Linked DNA regions of Actinokineospora baliensis. The protein of the gene in region 2 binds, or shares a complex with, the protein of the main gene of each other region. Links are inferred from orthologs where the notes say so. Each region holds a gene or a part of one and is shown on either strand. Other genes may lie near its edges. The genes, in order: JOD54_RS05930 and JOD54_RS31885.

Region 1 (9,367 bases), 6.0 Mb from region 2 along the record:
CAGCACGCCGGTGTCCGTTCTGGGATGGTGTGCGCACACCGAGGAGGGGAGGGCCAGTGGTCGAACAGCACGCCGTGCGCGGGTGGCGCTGGCAGCGCTCCGGGTACGACGACCGCGTGCACGCCTTCCCCGCTGGTGAGCGGCCCGCGAGCTTCATCGAGGCGGCCTGCCAGCACACCGTCCCCTACGCCAGGGTCACCCGCTCGCATGAAGGCACCCGGTGCCTGCCGTGCCTGCTGATCGTCGGCGACGAGCTCGCCGCCCGGGTCGCCTCGGCTGTGGACTGACCTGGGAACACCCTGGGGACAACTGAGCCATCCCCTGGTCCTACCCACCAGTCCCACATGTCACAGCCGCCGCAGAGTTGTCCACAAGCTGTGGACAGGGTTGTGCACAGCCTGTGGAGAGCGGCGGTGGACAACGGCGATCGGTCGCCAACAAAGGGCCAAATGGACCCACACCGAGTTACCTGGTGACGGGACCCGGTGTCTGGCCATAGGGTGTCGCGGCATCACCCCGTCACGGAGAGCGAGGCCCCGATGACACAACCCGGCCGCTCCGGCATCCGCTGGAGCAACTGGAACCTGCTGCTGCTGATCCCACTCGCCCTGCTGATCACCCCGATCTTCAACCGGACCGGGCCCGCGCTGCTGGGCCTGCCGTTCTTCTACTGGTTCCAGCTCGCGGGCGTCGCGCTCGGCGTGCTGGCGACCGCGATCGTGTTCGCCAAGACCAAGGACAAGCCGACGGTCCCGGCGCGCGGCACCGACCGCGACGTGGACACCCTGGACGAGGGAGCGGGCCGATGAAGTGGACCGAGCTGATCGTCTTCGTCGTCCTGTTCGGCCTGGTGACCGTGCTCGGCTTCGTCGCGGCCAAGTGGAAGGCGGGCACCACCCTCGACCACCTCGACGAGTGGGGCCTCGGCGGGCGCAAGTTCGGGTCGTGGATCACCTGGTTCCTCATCGGCGGTGACGTCTACACGGCCTACACCTTCGTCGCGGTGCCGGCGCTGATGTTCAGCGCCGGGGCGGCAGGCTTCTTCGCCCTGCCCTACACCGTGATCCTCTACCCGCTGGCGTTCATGCCGTTGCTGCGGATCTGGTCGGTGTCGCGCGCCCGCGGGTACGTGACACCCGCCGACTTCGTCCGCGGCCGCTACGGCTCCTCGGTGCTCGCGCTGCTGGTGGCGATCACCGGCATCGTGGCGACCATGCCCTACATCGCGCTGCAGCTGGTCGGGCTGGAGGCGGTGCTGCGCACGTTGGGGCTCAACGGGTCCGGCATCGTCGGGCACCTGCCGCTGCTGATCGCGTTCGTCATCCTGGCGGTCTACACCTACCAGTCCGGCCTGCGGGCGCCCGCGCTGATCGCCTTCGTCAAGGACATCCTGGTCTACGTCGTGATCGTCGTCGCCGTGGTGTACCTGCCGATCAAGCTCGGCGGGTGGGGCGAGATCTTCCAGGCGGCCGACGAGAAGTTCAAGGCGACGCCTGCCCCAGGCGACGGGCTGCTGCTCAACGCCAACAACCAGTTGCAGTACGCGACGCTGGCCCTCGGTTCGGCGCTGGCGCTGTTCCTCTACCCGCACTCGCTCACCGGCGTGCTCGCCTCGCGCGGCCGCAACGTGATCAAGCGCAACATGTCCGCGCTGCCCGCGTACTCGTTGCTGCTGGGCCTGTTGGCACTGCTGGGTTTCGTGGCCATCGCCGCGGGGACCAAGCCGCTGGTGAACCAGGCGACCGGCAACCCGGACACGAACACGATCATCCCGAACCTGTTCGCCGGGCAGTTCCCGTCCTGGTTCGCGGGCGTCGCCTTCGCCGCGATCGGCATCGGCGCCCTGGTGCCCGCGGCGATCATGTCCATCGCGGCGGCGAACCTGTGGACCCGCAACATCTACAAGGAGTACATCCGCCGCGACGCCACCCCGAAGGACGAGGCCAAGCAGGCCAAGTTCGCCTCGCTGGTGGTCAAGTTCGGCGCGGTGGCCTTCGTGCTGTTCATCGATCCGCAGTTCTCCATCGACCTGCAGCTCATCGGCGGCGTGATGATCCTGCAGACGCTGCCAGCGGTGGCGATCGCGCTCTACACCCGCTGGTTCCACATCTGGGGCCTGGTCGGCGGGTGGATCGCCGGGATGGGCTGGGGAATGATCATGCTCTTCACCATCCCCAGCGCCGACGGCAAGCGAAAGCACTTCGGCGCGTCCGCGCTCAAGCTCGGTGAGCTGAACCTGTTCGGCTGGCACCCGTTCGGTGGCACGACGGTGCAGATCTACGTCGGGTTCGTTGCGCTGGTGGCAAACCTGGTGGTGGCGGTGCTGATCACCCTGCTGGCCCGCAAGCTCAAGGTGTTCAACGGCATCGACCAGACCGAGCCCGCCGACTACCACGTCGACGAGGACTCGGCGAAGCTGCGGCCGGTCGGCGCGCACTGACCCGAGCGGCTGCCCTGAGGTGGGGAAGGGGCGGGTCCCGGCGCGGACCCGCCCCTTCCGGCATCGATCAGCGCTGGCGCAGGACGGTCATCAGCACCAGCAGCGCCGCGCTCAGCAGTGCTGGCACGACCCCGGCGACGACGGCGAGCACGCCGAGCGCCACGACGACGCAGGCGACCAGCAACATCGCCCGGTGCAGCGTCGGCGCCCAGCCGCCGAGCAACCGTTCGGCGAGCACCAGCGCTCTGTCGTGCAGGCGGGTGCGGCGCGCGTGCGGTTCGGCGGCGTCGGCACTGGTGGCCCGGTCCACGTAGTGGTGTGGCATGGGCGGCACCTGCAGTGCCGGGTCTTCGAAGGTGAGGTGCAGGGTGCGGCGGACGTCCGTGCCCACGGACTCCGTTCCTGTCACGGCCAAGGTGTCAGGCTCCTTCGTGGTACTGCGATTACCGATCAGTTTCCCGGTCGAACGGTGCCGGGCAGGTAACTACTGGGTAGTAGACGGTAAGCGGAGCGTGTTCGTCGGTGAGCGGCATCCTTGTGATCCGCCTCACCTATCGGGTGATGTCATGACCCACTGCTACTGCGGATGGCCTACGACAACCGCCATCCGTCGGCTGTAGAACTGAACGGGTGGAGTAGTGGTGGCGCACTTGGCCCAATCCGGCACGGACCAGGCAATCCAGGCGGAGCAGTGCGACGACGCTCGGTGCCGGTGTCCGGTTCATCCGCACAGAGCAATCCCATGGTGATTGGCGAAATACGGTCACTCTCCGTTGGTCGCTCTAGGGCGACCAATGATCGACCGCGGGCCGGTGCGCTCGGCGGCGCGGGCGATGCCCTGGCGCGGATCGGGTGCCGTTCGCTGCCCGTCGAACCGGGCCACTTCACCCGGCGGCCGAGCGCGGGGTGGACCGGTGGCGGCGGCGGTGGGGTCCGCCTGGCGGGAATGGGCGAAAGCCCTGGGAAATAAGGAAACCCCGTAGCGCTGCCAGGTCGGGGGTCCGCCAGCGCTACGGGGTCAACCGGAACATCGTGAAGAGCCCCGGTGGTGTTACAACGGGCTGGAGATGTGCCCTGCATCACATCTCCAGCCCCAGCTCGTGGGTCAGCGCCAGACGTTCTGGGTCTGCGCCAGGGCGATCAGCTCGTGGCGCATCGCCGGCGTGGCGGCCTGGTCGATCGCGCGGTTCACGGCCTTGCGCGTCCGGGCCTCGGCGCGGCGGGCACGGATCTTCGCGGTCACGTTCATTGCTCTTGCATCCCCTCTAAGGACCTCGGTAGCCGCTCTGGCTGAGTGGCATGACCTAAGTATGCACGCTAGGGGCCGAGATTGCACGCGTCTGTCCGGTGAACTGGGGCACACACCGACGAATCATCGGCGGTGACCTGAAGCTCACCGGATAGTGTCCGGTTTCTTGTGACCTGGCGAACACTGTGCTAACGCGCGCGGGCGCACCGCGATCACCGATCGCGGTGTAGTGGTCTTTCTAGGGAATCGGCTAGATAGGAGAAGAGTGCGCCAGAACCGGCGTCACTCCTCCATCCCCAGCAGGTAGCGGCCGAAGTGCGGCACGGTGAAGGCGATCCGGCCGCGCTCGGCGGAGTAGACCAGGCCCTTCTTGATCAGGCTGTCGCGCGCGGGCGAGAGGGACGAGGGCTTGCGGCCGAGGAACACCGCGATGTCGGAGGTCCCGGAGCTCTCGTCCTTGCCGTCGGTCAGCTCGGCCATCGCCCGCAGGTACTCCCGCTCGGCGGGCGTCGCGCGCTCGTAGCGGGAGCCGAAGAACCCCACCGCCAACTCCGCCTCGGCCTCCGGCGCGGCGACCAGCACGTCCTCGGCGGTGATCGGGTCGGCTGGCGCTGCGTCCCACGCGGCCTTGCCGAAGGCCTGGATGAAGTACGGGTACCCGCCGGAGCGCTCGAACAGCGCGGCCAGGGCGTCCGGGGTGATCTCGGCCCGCTCCCGGTCGACCGGCACCAGCACGGCCTGGTCGGCGTCCTCGCGGTCGAGCCGGTCGATGCGCACGTAGCGGAACAGCCGCTCGGAATAGGACTTGCTCGCCGAGAGCACCGCGGGCAGGTGCGGCAGCCCGGCGCCGACCACGACCAGCGGCGCGCCGGACTGGGACAGCTCGTGGCAGGCGGCGCACAGGGCGGAGATGTCGTCGGCGCCGATGTCCTGCATCTCGTCGATCAGCACCGCGACACCGGTGCCGACGTCCTGGGCCAGCTCCGCGACCTCGGTGAACAGCTCGACCAGGTCGATCTCGATGTCGCCGGAGTCAGCCCTGCCCTGGGCGGCGGGCACATCGATGCCCGGCTGCCAGCGCTCGCGCAGCTTGGCGCCGTCCGGGCTCGCCTTCAGCGCGAACGCCTTGAGCACGCCGAGCACCTGCTCGACCCGCTCCGGCGCCCGGTGCCGCACGGCCAGGTCGCGGATCGCCCGGTGCAGCGCGGCCGAGAGCGGGCGCCGCAGGTCGGCGTCCGGCCGGGCTTCGATCTTGCCCGCGCCCCAGCCCCGGCGGACCGCCATCGAGCGCAGCTCGCCGAGCAGGACCGTCTTGCCGACACCGCGCAGCCCGGTGAGCACGAGACTGCGCTCCGGCCTGCCCCTGGCGACCCGTTCGAGCACGACCTCGAACGCCTGCAGCTCCCGCTCCCGGCCCGCCAACTCCGGGGGGCGCTGCCCGGCGCCGGGGGCGAAGGGGTTGCGCACCGGGTCCATCCCGCGACCGTATCGGCGCGTCTAGGGCCAGCCCGATATTTGCCCCGGCGATTCGTCGGTCTACGTCTCTCTAGAGCTGGAAGTAGAAAGGCGTAGAGGAGGCTACTTCTCCAGGATCGCGGTGACGCCCTGGCCGCCCGCCGCGCAGATCGAGATCAGGCCGCGGCCGGACCCCCGCTCGTCGAGCAGCTTGGCCAGGGTCGCCACGATCCGGCCGCCGGTCGCGGCGAAGGGGTGCCCTGCCGCCAGGGAGGAGCCGTTGACGTTGAGCTTCGACCGGTCGATCGAGCCGAGCGGTTCGGCCAGACCGAGGCGGTCCTTGGCGAACTCGACGTCCTCCCACGCGGCCAGCGTCGCCAGGACCTGGGACGCGAAGGCCTCGTGGATCTCGTAGAAGTCGAAGTCTCCCAGGGCGAGCCCGGCGCGGGCCAGCAGCCGCGGCACGGCGTAGGCGGGGGCCATGAGCAGGCCCTCGTCTCCGTGGACGTAGTCGACGGCGGCGGTCTCGGTGAAGGTCAGGTGGGCCAGCACCGGGATGCGGTGCTCCTTGGCCCACTGCTCGCTGGCCAGCAGCACCGCCGAGGCGCCGTCGGAGAGCGGGGTGGAGTTGCCCGCGGTCATCGTGGCACCCTCGCCGCCGAAGACGGGCTTCAGCTTGGCGAGCTTGTCGGCCGTCGAGTCGGGGCGCAGGTTCTGGTCGCGGTTCAGGCGCTGGAACGGGGTGAGCAGGTCGTCGAAGAAGCCGCGGTCGTAGGCGGCGGCCAACTTCTGGTGGCTGGCCGCGGCGAGTTCGTCCTGCGCCTCCCGGCTGATCCCCCACCGCTTGGCGGTCAGCGCGGCGTGCTCGCCCATCGACAACCCGGTGCGCGGCTCGGCGTTGCGCGGGATGTCCGGCACGATGTGGCCCGGTCGGATCTTGGCGATCAGCCGCAGCCGCTGGCCGACGGTCTTGGCGTTGTTGAGCGAGATCAGGATCCGCCGGAGGTCCTCGTTGACCTGCAACGGCGCGTCGCTGGTGGTGTCGACGCCGCCTGCGACGGCCGAGTCGATCTGCCCGAGCGCGATCTTGTTCGCCACCTGGATGATCGCCTGCAGGCCGGTGCCGCAGGCCTGCTGGACGTCGTAGGCCGGGGTGTCGGCGGACAGGCTGCTGCCGAGCACGCACTCGCGGGTGAGGTTGAAATCGCGGCTGTGCTTGAGGACCGCGCCCGCCGCGACTTCGCCGAGCCGCTGGCCGCGCAGCCCGAACCTGGCGACCAGCCCGTCGAGCGCCGCGGTGAACATGTCCTGGTTGGACGCCTGCGCGTAAGGACCGTTCGACCGGGCGAAGGGGATGCGGTTCCCGCCAAGGACCGCCACTGGGCGCACGCGACTCGGGGCCATTCGCATCCTCCTGAACGCGGGGTCTCAGCTGCGCTACCATCGTAACCTACTCGGGAGTAGATTGTGGAGGTGCGCCAGATGACCGACCGCTACCAGCGCTTCAGCAACTCCGGCCCCGGTCGGGTGCTGGTCAAGCGGCTCGGCCTGCCGAACCCGACGCCGCTGCGCCGCCACCGGGCGGGCGACCCGGCGCTCGACGGCCCGGTGCTGCTCGGGTCCGCGCCCGGTGGGCGGCTGGTCGAGCCGATCGGTGCGGTGTGCAAGGCCGCCGGGATCGAGGTGCTGACAACCGCTGGCCCCAAGACCTATAGCGCGCTGGTGTTCGACGCGACGGGTATCGACTCCGTCTCGCAACTACGCGAGCTGTACGACTTCTTCCACCCGGTGCTGCGCGCGGTAGGCACCTGCGGGCGGGTGGTCGTCCTGGGCACGCCTCCGGAGCGGACCGCCAGTGCCGACGAGCTCATCGCCCAGCGCGCTCTAGAGGGGTTTGTGCGGTCGGTGGGCAAAGAGCTCGTGCGGGGGGCAACGGCTCAGCTCGTCTATGTAGAGCCAGGTGCTGAGGAGCACATCGCGTCTACCTTGCGCTTCCTGCTGTCTGGCAAGTCCGCTTACGTTGACGCGCAGGTGATCCGGGTTGGTGCCCACGGCGGAAACGCGGTTGAACCAGAGGACTGGGCGGCGCCATTGGCGGGCAAGGTCGCCCTGGTGACTGGGGCGTCCCGCGGCATCGGCGCTGCCATTGCCGAGGTGCTGGGTCGCGATGGTGCGCACGTGGTCGCCCTCGACATCCCCGCCCAGGGGGACGAACTCGCCGCGGTCGCGAACCGCGTTGGCGGCTCGACGTTGCAACTCGACATAACGGCAGCGGATGCCCCGGCCCGGCTGGTCGACCACCTACGCAACCGACACGGTGGTGTCGACATTGTTGTGCACAACGCTGGCATCACCCGCGACAAGAAGCTGGCCAACATGAAGGACGGCGCGTGGGATGCCGTGCTCGCAGTGAACTTGTCCAGCCAGTTGCGCGTGAACGACGCCTTGCTCGCGGACGGGGTCTTGCGTGAAGGCGGGCGAATCATCGGGGTGTCTTCTATCGCCGGTATCGCGGGTAACACCGGGCAGACGAACTACGCCACCAGCAAGGCAGGCGTGATCGGGATGGTGAACGCCTACGCGCCCGTGCTGGCTTCTCGTGGGATCACCATCAACGCCGTCGCGCCCGGCTTCATCGAAACGAAGATGACCGCCGCCGTGCCGTTGTTCATCCGCGAGGCGGGCAGGCGGATGAACAGCCTGTCGCAGGGAGGGCTGCCGGTGGACGTCGCGGAAACCATTGCCTGGTATGCCAACCCGGCGTCGGGCGCGGTCAACGGCAACGTGGTCCGGGTGTGCGGCCAGAGCCTCCTGGGGGCGTGAATGCCGGTCTTAGCGGAAGAGCCACGGTTGGCTTCGCTGTACTTGAAGGCGTTGGCAGGGCTCACTAAGAAGGGCGGCGAGCTTCCTACCCGCTCTTACGAACGTTTGCGCGTAGGCGTCGATGCGCAGCACTTGGCTGAGTACAATCGGGTATGCGGTTTCCGGTTAGCCGATGAGCTGCCCGTGACCTACCCGCACGTGCTGGCGTTCCCACTGCAGGTGAAGCTGATGACCGACGCCGACTTCCCGTACCCGCTTATCGGCACGGTCCACGTCGCCAACCGGATCACCCAGCACCGCCCGTTGCTCGTCACGGACACCCTGGACCTGAGCGTGCACGTCGAGAACCGCCGCCCACACCCCAAGGGCACGCAGTTCGACATGATCGCCCAAGCCCACACCGGCGGCACCCTGGTCTGGAACTCCACCAGCACCTACCTCCGCCGCGGCCCAGGCTCCGGCACCCCCCACCCCCGCGACGACACTCCCCTGCCCCCCACTGCCCACTGGCAGGTCCCCGCCGACACCGGCCGCCGCTACGCCCAAGTCTCCGGCGACCGGAACCCCATCCACCTACACCCGCTCACCGCCCGCCCCTTCGGCTTCCCCCGAGCCATCGCCCACGGCATGTGGACCAAAGCGCGCTGTTTGGCCGCCCTCGAAGGCAAACTCCCCCCAACCTACGAAGTGGACGTCCGCTTCCAACTCCCCCTACTCCTCCCCGCCACCCCCACCCTCCACACCGATGGCACCCACTTCCAACTACGAAACCCCCGCAACGACAAACCCCACCTCACCGGAACCATCACGGCGCTCCTATAGGTCAGGTAAGTCGAAGTAGCTGATCAGACCGGAAGCGAAGGCGATGTCGCCTTTGACCTTGACCCGGCCGGAGAGGAACAGCATCGGGAGGGTGGCCGCGCCGGTGAGGGCGCGGAGGAAGTCGACCGGGTCGATGGTGATGGTGACGCGGGGGTCAGCGGTCGGTTCGGGCCCGGTGGTGCAGCGGCCGCCAGAGATCACCGTTTCGAACCGGTCTTCGCCGTCGCGGCCGGTGAAGCGCCAGTGGATGACAGCGCGGATCCCGCCTGCCCGTTCCAACGACAGGTGGTCGGCCATCCGGCGAAACAGCTCGTCGAACACGACGGGTCTTAGCTCAAGATGCGCGGTCAGCTCATCTAGCTGGTCCCGAGAAGCCCGGCCTAGGAAGCGCAGGAACGTCTCGGTGCGCATCCCCGACAGCTCCACGCCCGTCCCGGCATCGCCCAGCATGTGCAGGACCTCCATGAGCTGCACGAACTGCCCGGCGGTGAGCTTGCCGGGATCGACGGCATCGGCGAGGCCGTCGAGGTCGACCACGGTCGCGGGCGGCAGACGGTGCCACCGCCGTCGCTTGCTCA
Region 2 (9,395 bases):
CAGCTGGACCGATCCGCGCGAGTCCGGTGCGACCAGCGTGGCGGGTGGGTCGACGGCCACGAGCGGGAACTCGCCGCTGGAGTGCCAGATGTTGTAGCTGGTGCTCCAGAGGTTCAGCTCGTACTCCAGCTTCACGATCTTGACGTCCAGCTTGAACTTGACCTTCGCGGCCAGGGTGAGGTCGATGGTGGCCCACGGGCTGGCCGTGGGCTCGGCGCGCAGGGTGAAGCCGGGTTCGAAGCTCAAACCCGGCCCCACCACACCGAACAGCAGCAGGTCGAGGCTGCCTTCGATGCCGAATCCAGTCTCGATCGAGCCGGTCATGGTCGGGTTGACCGCGAGTGCGGCGTCGGTGCCGAGCTTCTGGCCGTGCCAGGAGCCGTCGTAGGTCAGGCCGCCGCCGAAGGTCTGGTCGTAGGTCGCTTCGACGGAGAACGCGACCGAGGCGTCGAAGGAGGCCCGCAGTTCGACGGTCAGCGTCGGCACGAACACGATGGGCCCGATGGTGATCGCGCCGAGCCGCAGGTTCGCGATCGGCTTCTTCTCCGCGCCGACGTGCAGGTTGCCCTCCAGGTCGAACCCGACCGATGTCGCCACCCTGGTCGTGGCGGCGAACGACATCCGCGGCCGCAGCCAGCTGAACCACAGCTTGGCCTCGATGTGCGGCGTCAGGGTGTACTGCAGCACCCCCTCACCGGTGATGCCCGCAGACACCCCGCCGTCCTTGCTCTCCTCCTTGAGCTCGATGCCGAGGTTGACCGAGTGCTGGTACTCGGAGTCCTCGACCGTGACCCGCGCCCCGGGCAGCCGGGACTGGACCCGCACGTCGTCGAAGGACTCCTCGGGGATGGCGATGGTCATGTCGCCGTCGTCGATGGCGTCGTCGAGGCTCGCGTTGGCCGTGGTGAACGTCTTGCCGTCGGCGCTGACCGCGGTGACCGTGCGCAGGGCGCCGGTCGGCGCGTGGGTGGTCTCGCCGATCACCAGCACCTTGCCGACAGCGGGCGCCTCGGCGGGCGGCGCGGTGAACTCCACCGAGTTCGCGTTCAGGTCGACCAGCGTGGCCAGGGTCGCGTCGGACAGCACTACCGCGTTGTCGGTGTAGCTAAGAGCCGGACCTGCCGTGACGGTCTCGCTCGCGTCCCCTGCTCCTCGCGCGTCGGTCATAGGCGTGACGGTGATGGCGTAGTGGCCCGCCGGGGCGAGGTTGACGAGTTGGTAAGAGGTGGTGTCACGCCCGGACGCCGAGAACGATGCCTGCACACCGTTGTTGTCGGTCGTGTCGACGCGGTAGCCGGTGATGGGGGTGCCGCCGTCGTCCTCTGGTGGCACCCAGCTGACCTCGATCGTCTTGCCGTCGGTACCAACCGGGACGGCCATGACGTCGGTGACCGCCTTCGGCGTGTACGGGGTCGTGGGCGTGGCCTTGGGCCGGTGGTCCCGCAGCTGCGGTTTGCTGACGCCGACGTCGTTCTTGGCCTGCACGGTCACCGTGTACTCGGTGCCGTTCTCCAGGCCGGTAACGGTGGTCTCGTGCACGTCGCCCGCGGTGCCGACCAGGACGTGGCCCGGTTCGAGGATGACGATGTACTTGGTCACCGGGGAACCGCCGCTGTTGGCGGGGTTCCACCGCACGAACAGGCTCCGGTCGCGGCCGAACACGCTGTGGACGGTGGGCGCGAGCGGCTCGGTGGGCGGCCTGGGCTTGACGAACTCCGAGGGTTCCGAACTGGGCGACGTCACGCCGTAGCTGGTCTCCACGGCGGTGACCGAGTAGGCGGTGCTGTTGTCCAGGCCGGTGATGACGCCGTGCGCCGCGTCGACTCCGGGGTCGTTGACGCGCGCGACCGTGACCGTCTGACCGCCGGGTTGGGCGGTGAGCACGACCTTGGCCTCCGGGTCGGCACCCGCGCCGCGGACGAAGGAGACGTCCAGCGCGCCGTTGAGCGGGTAGACCTCGGTGATGGCGGGTGCCTGCACACCGACCGGCATGCCGGCCGCGACGGGAGCCGCGGTGAGCGGGAGGGCGATCGCGGCGAGTAGGCACAGGACGGTGCGGCTGGTGTGCACTGGAACTCCTTCGACGAGGATCCGGCACAGTCACCGTCGCGCGCCCGGGGTGCCCCGAGCGGGACCACCACCTGTCCGAGTGGTCAGAACCGCCCAACAGAGCCGGTCAAGCCTGGAGCACTGCGGCGACCAGGCCAGCCAGCTCAGCCGCGAGGCCGGGGCGGGTCGCGAGTCTGCCGGTTCGGGGGAGGTCGTTGACGATGGTTAGGGCGGCGTGGACGGTTACGCGGGCCGCCGCTTCCGACATAGGTCGGGTTTCTCGTAGTAGGCGGACCCATTCCGCTACATAACCCCGTTGCAGTGCGCGTAGTTCTTTGGCGTCGCGCTCGGAGAGGTTCATCAGTTGGGTCGTATAGACGGCGATGAGGTCGTCTGAGCGCATGACCGTGTCGACATAAGAGCGGGCGAGGCGTCTTAGGGCGTCGGCAGGGGTTGAGGCGGTTGAGAGGGAGTCCTCTAGGCCCCAGCGCAGGCGGTCGGCCATGCGGCGGCTGGCGGCCAAGAGGATGTCGGACTTTGAGGCGAAGTGCCTATAGACGCTCGGGCCTGCGATACCGGTCGCGGCGCCGATGTCTTCCATGCTCACCGAGGGGAAGCCGCGCTCGCGGAACAAGCGGGTCGCAGAGGTCAGCAGTTCTTCGCGCCGGGTTGGGGCTGGGCCGCCGCGCCAGACAGGGGCGGCTACTCCAACGGCTATAGGCGCTCGGATCACTGCTTCGGCAAGGGACGCCAAGAGCTCCGCGAACTCCTCAGTGGGCAGGTCGACCCGGTGGTCGCCGACGCTGCCGTACACGCTCAGGGCCGCGAAGCACAGGAGGTCGGCCTCGCCCGCGTCCAGTGACGGGCGCAACCGGCGGAGCCCGGTCATCCACTGGCCGAGCAGTGCACCCACCCGGCGGCGGATCTCTTTCTGGTCGCCTTGGTGCAGGTGTCGGCCCTGCCACCGCCACAGGGCGGTCAGCGCCCGTTGCTCGATCGAGACCTCGGCGGCGGTCAGCAGCAGCGGCCGCAGGGCCCGCTCCGGGTCGGCCTCGGCCAGCTCGACCGGTTCGGCGAGCCGCTCCGCGAGGCGGTCGATGCCGGTGAGCAGGACGAACCCGAGCACGTCCTGCTTGTTCTGGAAGTGCCGGTACAGCGCGGGCCCGGTCACCCCGGCCGCCGCGGCGATGTCGTTCACGCCGACCGCGTGGTAGCCGCGCTTGCCGAACAGCTCGGCGGCGGCCGAGGCGAGCTCGGCCTTGCGACTGCGCCGGGGCATCGGGCCTCCTCGCGGGGTTCGCGCTGGTCAGGGTGAGAGCGGAGTTACAACGGTAGGGCGAACCCCGATCGTTGACAACCAGTCGTTACCGGCGAGTATGTTAATAGGCATTAGCGCCAGTCAGCTCGAGAGAGGATCGGCAGAGTGAGTACCGAAGCCTTCATCTACGAGGCGATCCGCACGCCGCGCGGGCGCGGCAAGCAGAACGGCTCCCTGCACGGGGTCAAGCCCATCTCGCTGGTCGTCGGCCTCCTCCACGAGCTCACGGCCCGCCACCCCGGGCTGGACCCGGCCACCATCGACGACATCGTCCTCGGCGTGGTGTCCCCGGTCGGCGACCAGGGCTCGGTCATCGCCCGCAGCGCCGCGCTGGCCGCGGGCCTGCCCGACAGCGTCGCGGGCCTGCAGATCGACCGGTTCTGCGCGTCCGGCCTGGAGGCGGTCAACATCGCCGCCGAGAAGGTCCGCGCGGGCTGGAACCAGCTGATCGTCGCGGGTGGCGTGGAGTCGATGTCGCGGGTGCCGATGGGCTCCGACGGCGGTGCCTGGTTCAACGACCCCGAGACCAACTACGACACCTACTTCGTGCCGCAGGGCGTCAGCGCCGACCTCATCGCCACCACCGAGGGCTTCAGCCGCGACGACGTCGACTCCTACGCCGCCGAGTCGCAGCGCCGTGCCGCCGCCGCGTGGTCGGCCGGGTACTTCGCCAAGTCCGTGGTGCCGGTCCGCGACCGCAACGGCGTCACGCTGCTCGACCACGACGAGCACATGCGCCCCGAGTCGACCGTCGAGAGCCTGGGCAAGCTCAAGCCGTCCTTCGCGGGCATCGGCGACTTCGGCGGCTTCGACGCCGTCGCGCTGCAGCGCTACCACCACGTCGAGCGGATCGACCACGTCCACACCGCCGCGAACTCCTCGGGCATCGTCGACGGTTCCGCCCTGGTGCTCATCGGCAACGAGGCCGCGGGCCAGGCGGCCGGGCTGACCCCGCGCGCCCGCATCGTCTCCGCCGCGGTGACCGGTGCCGAGCCGACCATCATGCTCACCGGCCCCACCCCCGCCGCCCAGAAGGCGCTGCGGCTGGCGGGCCTCACCCCGGACGACATCGACGTCTGGGAGCTCAACGAGGCGTTCGCCGCGGTGGTGCTGAAGTTCATGCGGGACATGGGCGTCCCGCACGACAAGATCAACGTCAACGGCGGCGCGATCGCCATGGGCCACCCGCTCGGCGCGACCGGCGCGATGATCACCGGCACCGTCGTCGACGAGCTGGAGCGCCGCGGCGCCCGGCGCGGCCTGGTCACCCTGTGCATCGGCGGCGGCATGGGCGTCGCGACCATCATCGAGCGAGTCTGAGGAGCCATGAGCATGATCGGCTGGGACGTCGACGCCGACGGCATCGTCACGCTGACGATGGACGACCCGAACCAGGGCGCCAACACCATGAACGACCTGTTCCGCACCTCGTTCGCCGAGGTGGTGGACCGGCTGGAGGCGGAGAAGGACGCCATCACCGGCGTGGTCGTCACCTCCGGCAAGAAGACCTTCTTCGCCGGTGGTGACCTCAACCAGCTCATCCAAGCCCGTCCCGAGGACGCCACCGAGATCACCAAGCGCGTCAACGACATGAAGTCCGCGATGCGCCGCCTGGAACAGCTGGGCAAGCCGGTGGTCGCGGCGATCAACGGTGCCGCGCTCGGCGGTGGGTACGAGATCGCGCTGGCCACCCACCACCGGGTCGCGCTGGAGGTCAAGGGCAGCGAGATCGGCCTACCGGAGGTCACCCTGGGCCTTCTGCCCGGCGGCGGCGGCATTACGCGCACGGTTCGGTTGCTGGGCATCCAAAACGCGCTGCTCAACGTGCTGCTCCAAGGGCAGCGGCACAAGCCCGCGAAGGCGCTCGAGCTCGGTCTGGTCGACGAGCTCGTGTCGACACCGGAGGAGCTGCTGGCGTCCGCCAAGGCCTGGGTGAAGGCGAACCCGGAGGCCAAGCAGCCGTGGGACGTCGAGGGGTACAAGATCCCCGGCGGCACCCCGTCGAACCCGAAGTTCGCGGCGAACCTGCCCGCGTTCCCGGCGAACCTGCGCAAGCAGCTCAAGGGCGCGCCGATGCCCGCGCCGCGCAACATCCTCGCCGCCGCGATCGAGGGCGCCCAGGTCGACATCGACACCGCGACCCGGATCGAGACCCAGTACTTCGTGAACCTGGCGGTCGGCCAGGTCGCCAAGAACATGACGCAGGCGTTCTTCTTCGACCTGCAGGCGATCAACAAGGGCAACAGCCGCCCGGCGGGCCAGCCCCAGTACACCGCGCGCAAGGTGGCGGTGCTCGGCGCGGGCATGATGGGCGCCGGGATCGCCTACTCCAGCGCGCGGGCCGGGATCGAGGTCGTGCTCAAGGACGTCACCCAGGAGGCGGCGGACAAGGGCAAGGCGTACTCGGCGGGCATCCTGGCCAAGGCCGTGTCCCGGGGCAAGATCACCCAGGAGAAGGCCGACGAGGTGCTGGCCCGGATCACCCCGACCGCCGACGCCGCCGACGTCGCGGGCGCCGACCTGGTCGTGGAGGCCGTGTTCGAGAGCCCCGACCTGAAGAAGAAGGTGTTCGCCGAGGTCGAGGACCTGGTGGCGGCGGACGCGCTGCTGGGGTCCAACACCTCGACGCTGCCGATCACCGGCCTGGCCGACGGGGTGAAGCGGCAGGAGGACTTCATCGGGCTGCACTTCTTCTCCCCGGTCGACAAGATGCCGCTGCTGGAGATCGTGGTCGGCGAGAAGACCTCCGACGTCGCGCTGGCCAAGGCGTTCGACTACGCGCTGCAGATCAAGAAGACGCCGATCGTGGTCAACGACAGCCGCGGGTTCTTCACCAGCCGGGTCATCGGCACGTTCATGAACGAGGCGCTGGCGATGGTCGGCGAGGGCATCGCCATCCCGTCGATCGAGCAGGCCGGGGCGCAGGCCGGGTACCCGGCGCCGCCGCTGCAGCTGCTCGACGAGCTGACCCTCACCCTGCCCCGCAAGATCCGCGACGAGGCCCGCGCGGCCGTGGAGGCGGCGGGCGGCACGTGGCCCGCGCACCCGGCCAACCAGGTGCTGGACCGGATGGTCGTGGAGTTCGACCGCAAGGGCAGGTCCTCGGGGGCCGGGTTCTACGACTACGCCGACGGCAAGCGGACCGGGCTCTGGCCGGGGCTCGCGGAGGCGTTCGGGTCCGGCGGCACGGAGATCCCGTTCGCGGACATGCAGGAGCGGATGCTGTTCGCCGAGGTCCTGGAAACCGTGAAGTGCTTCGACGAGGGCGTGCTTCGGACGGTGCCGGACGCCAACATCGGCTCCATCTTCGGCATCGGCTTCCCCGCCTGGACCGGTGGCATCATCCAGTACATCAACGGCTACCCGGGCGGGCCCGCTGGCTTCGTCGCCCGAGCCCGCGACCTGGCCGCCCACTACGGCGACCGCTTCCTGCCGCCCGCCTCGCTGGTGGCCAAGGCCGAGAACGGCGAGACGTACGCGTGAGCGCGCGGGGTCCGGTCACCGCGGTGGCCGGGCCCCGTCGTCACGACCTGATCGACTTCTTGGCCAGCAGGTACACCGGCAGGACCGACTCCTCGTAGTTGTCCCGCTTGGCGCGGTCGACGAGCACCAAGATCGTCAGGTTGCCGTCGGTGCGCACGACGAAGGCGCGGTCGATGTAGTCGCCCACCCGCCACGTGGCCTCCGCCGCCGGGAAGCCGCCGATGGTGGCGTCGCGGATCTCGACGTCGGCGTGCTCGTAGCCCGAGTCGATGGTGTCGCGCAGGACCTCGCGCGGCTCCGGGTCCCCGGATCCCTTGTACACCTTGACTTCGCCGTCACTGAAGTTCCCGGTGCCGATCGTGCACTCGAGGTCGAGCCGGAACTGCCCGCCGCCCGACGAGTAGCTCTCCGGCCGCTGCGCCCGCCAGCCCGCGGGGACGTCGAGCACCGCCCCGCTCAGGCAGGACTCGGTGGTCCCGGCAGCAGCGGGGACGTCACCGTCGGCCCACGGATCCGGCGCGTCCGACCCGCACCCGGCGAGCACCACCCCGCCCACCACCAGCCCGACCACCGACAGCACGACAACAGCGGCACGCATACCGGCACCCTAGGGCACCAAGATCACCAGTGGTCGCCGGGCACCGATCAGCGCACTCGGGGGGCTCGATCCGCGCCGGTCGCGGGTGTCTACTGGGGGGATGGCGTCGCTGCTTGAGGTGGTGAACCGGGCGGATGAGGCCGATCTGCTGCGGTGTTGCGGGTCGGCGCGGTGGGTGCGGGAGGTGCGCGCGCAGCGGCCGTTCCGCTCGCTCGACGAGGTGGAGGAGGTCTCCGCCGCGGTGTTGGCCACTCTGGACTGGACCGAGGTGGTGCCGCTGCTCGAGCAGGTCACCCGGGTGCGGCGGCGGTGGCCGGACCTCGGCCGGGGCGAGCTGATCTACGAACACCGGTTCGGGCACCCGTTCGTCCTGTGCGCCGACCAGATGACCAGGGCCGCGGTGCTGGCCAGGCTGCGGCACCGCTCGGGCAACGGCCGGGCGGCGGAGCGGGCGGAGGCGGTCGCCGAATTGGCCAAGGTGGTCGCGGTCCGGTTGCGCGGCTTGGTGCTCTGACCGTCCACAGTGGCCCGTTCCGGGCCAGGTGGCGATCTGCCACGTGGCAGATGATGATCACTCTCGGTGCACCGGAACCGACCAAGGATGACCCGTTCGGACGCGGGGGTTTGTCAGTAATCTGAGGGGCACCATCGCTGAAGCAGAGGTGCTCTCCGTGGCCGAGTCCGCCAGATGGGTTCCCCCGGGCGTGAACGCCGAACCCGCACCGCCGCCTGTCCACCGCGCGCGACCGCCGGGGACACCGCGGGTAGTGCGGTCGGCGGCGTAGCACCGCCGGTGGTGGGGCGACCCACCCGTTTGGACTAAAAATCTCCGGGTTGACTTGGGCCGATGGGGTGGCGCTTGGTACACGTTCGGGTGCACAGTGGTACCTCTGATACCTCTCAGTCAGAACCGGTCGGAACGAATGCGGGCGAGGACTTCTCTGGCGTGGACCGGCTTGAGTTGGCCACCGAGTGGGCCGCCGCGTTGACCACGGTCGTCAGCGCGGGTCGGGCGATGCCCGCGCGCGAGCTCGACGAGCTGATCGCGGGCGTCGTGGCCGATCCGGCGCGCGCGGGCGAGGTCGGTGCGGCACTGGTCGCCGCCGGGTACCGGGACCCGAGGTCGCTGGAGGTCAGCGTGTCCGCGCTCGCCTCCGGCCTGCTCCGACTGACCACAGTGGACGCCACAGCGACCGCACTGGCCGCGTTGGCGAGCGGGTTCGCCGAGGCGGTCGCGGCCAGACCGTCAGACGCGCTGGTACTGGCCGACTTCGAGCGCGACCTGCGCGCCAGCGAGGGCCGTTTCCGAGAGCTGTTCACCACTTCCGCGCTGGGCATGGTGATCTCCGACCTCGACGGCGGATCGGTGCGGGCCAACGACGCGCTCGCGCAGATGCTCGGCCACCGACCGGGCGCGCTGGAGCCGGATTCGGTCGACGAGCTGTTCCACCCGCAGGACCGCGAGCACCTGCGCGAACTCTACGACGAACTCGCCGCTGGCGTGTGCGACTCGCTGCACGAGCGGACCAGGTTCGTCCGCGCCGACGGTGAGCCCACCTGGGTGCGCATCGGCGTGTCGCTGCTGCGCGACCGCGACGACCTGCCCGCGCACCACGTGACCATGGTCGAGGACATCTCCGACCTGTACCTGCTGGAGAACCGGCTCAGCTACCAGGGCACGCACGACCCGCTGACCGGCCTGCCCAACCGGCACGCGTTCCTCGGCAGGCTGGAGGAGGCGTTGAGCGCGGGCGCGGACGTGTCGGTGTTCCACCTCGGCCTCGACGACTTCGCCGTGATCAACGACGGGATCAGCCGGGACGCGGGCGACCACCTGCTGCGCGAGGTGGCCACCCGGTTGCGCGCGGTCGTCGGCGAGCACCCCGGCGTGGTCGCCAGGCTCACCGGCGACGAGTTCGGCATCATGCTCGTGCACGGCCCCGGCGA

The links.
Region 1: the proteins of JOD54_RS31885 (region 2) and JOD54_RS05930 are in contact, whole or in part, in a solved structure (PDB 8BNU), measured with the Escherichia coli proteins. The link is inferred for Actinokineospora baliensis from one-to-one orthologs.

What each region holds. Positions count from the first base shown.
Region 1 is NZ_JAFBCK010000001.1:1,278,193-1,287,559, reverse strand. What follows is about bases 4,412-7,366. They hold JOD54_RS05930 (acetyl-CoA C-acetyltransferase), read right to left. Parts: upstream 6,555-7,366; coding sequence 5,268-6,554; downstream 4,412-5,267. Other genes in these bases: JOD54_RS05925 (3-oxoacyl-ACP reductase), read left to right, coding at 6,627-7,366; JOD54_RS05935 (ATP-binding protein), read right to left, coding at 4,412-5,165. Outside these bases: JOD54_RS05960 (hypothetical protein), read left to right, coding at 57-287; JOD54_RS05955 (DUF3311 domain-containing protein), read left to right, coding at 540-809; monocarboxylate uptake permease MctP, read left to right, coding at 806-2,440; JOD54_RS05945 (hypothetical protein), read right to left, coding at 2,508-2,831; JOD54_RS05940 (hypothetical protein), read right to left, coding at 3,546-3,683; more of JOD54_RS05935, read right to left, coding at 3,972-4,411; more of JOD54_RS05925, read left to right, coding at 7,367-7,967; JOD54_RS05920 (MaoC/PaaZ C-terminal domain-containing protein), read left to right, coding at 7,968-8,789; JOD54_RS05915 (SCP2 sterol-binding domain-containing protein), read right to left, coding at 8,784-9,367; JOD54_RS05910 (hypothetical protein), read right to left, coding at 9,365-9,367.
Region 2 is NZ_JAFBCK010000001.1:7,255,191-7,264,585, forward strand. What follows is about bases 4,292-7,274. They hold JOD54_RS31885 (3-hydroxyacyl-CoA dehydrogenase NAD-binding domain-containing protein), read left to right. Parts: upstream 4,292-4,699; coding sequence 4,700-6,850; downstream 6,851-7,274. Other genes in these bases: JOD54_RS31880 (acetyl-CoA C-acetyltransferase), read left to right, coding at 4,292-4,687; JOD54_RS31890 (lipoprotein), read right to left, coding at 6,891-7,274. In the rest of the region: JOD54_RS31870 (fibronectin type III domain-containing protein), read right to left, coding at 1-2,070; JOD54_RS31875 (TetR/AcrR family transcriptional regulator), read right to left, coding at 2,177-3,328; more of JOD54_RS31880, read left to right, coding at 3,473-4,291; more of JOD54_RS31890, read right to left, coding at 7,275-7,448; JOD54_RS31895 (2-oxo-4-hydroxy-4-carboxy-5-ureidoimidazoline decarboxylase), read left to right, coding at 7,549-7,962; JOD54_RS31900 (EAL domain-containing protein), read left to right, coding at 8,395-9,395. UniProt on the Escherichia coli protein: Catalyzes the formation of a hydroxyacyl-CoA by addition of water on enoyl-CoA. Also exhibits 3-hydroxyacyl-CoA epimerase and 3-hydroxyacyl-CoA dehydrogenase activities.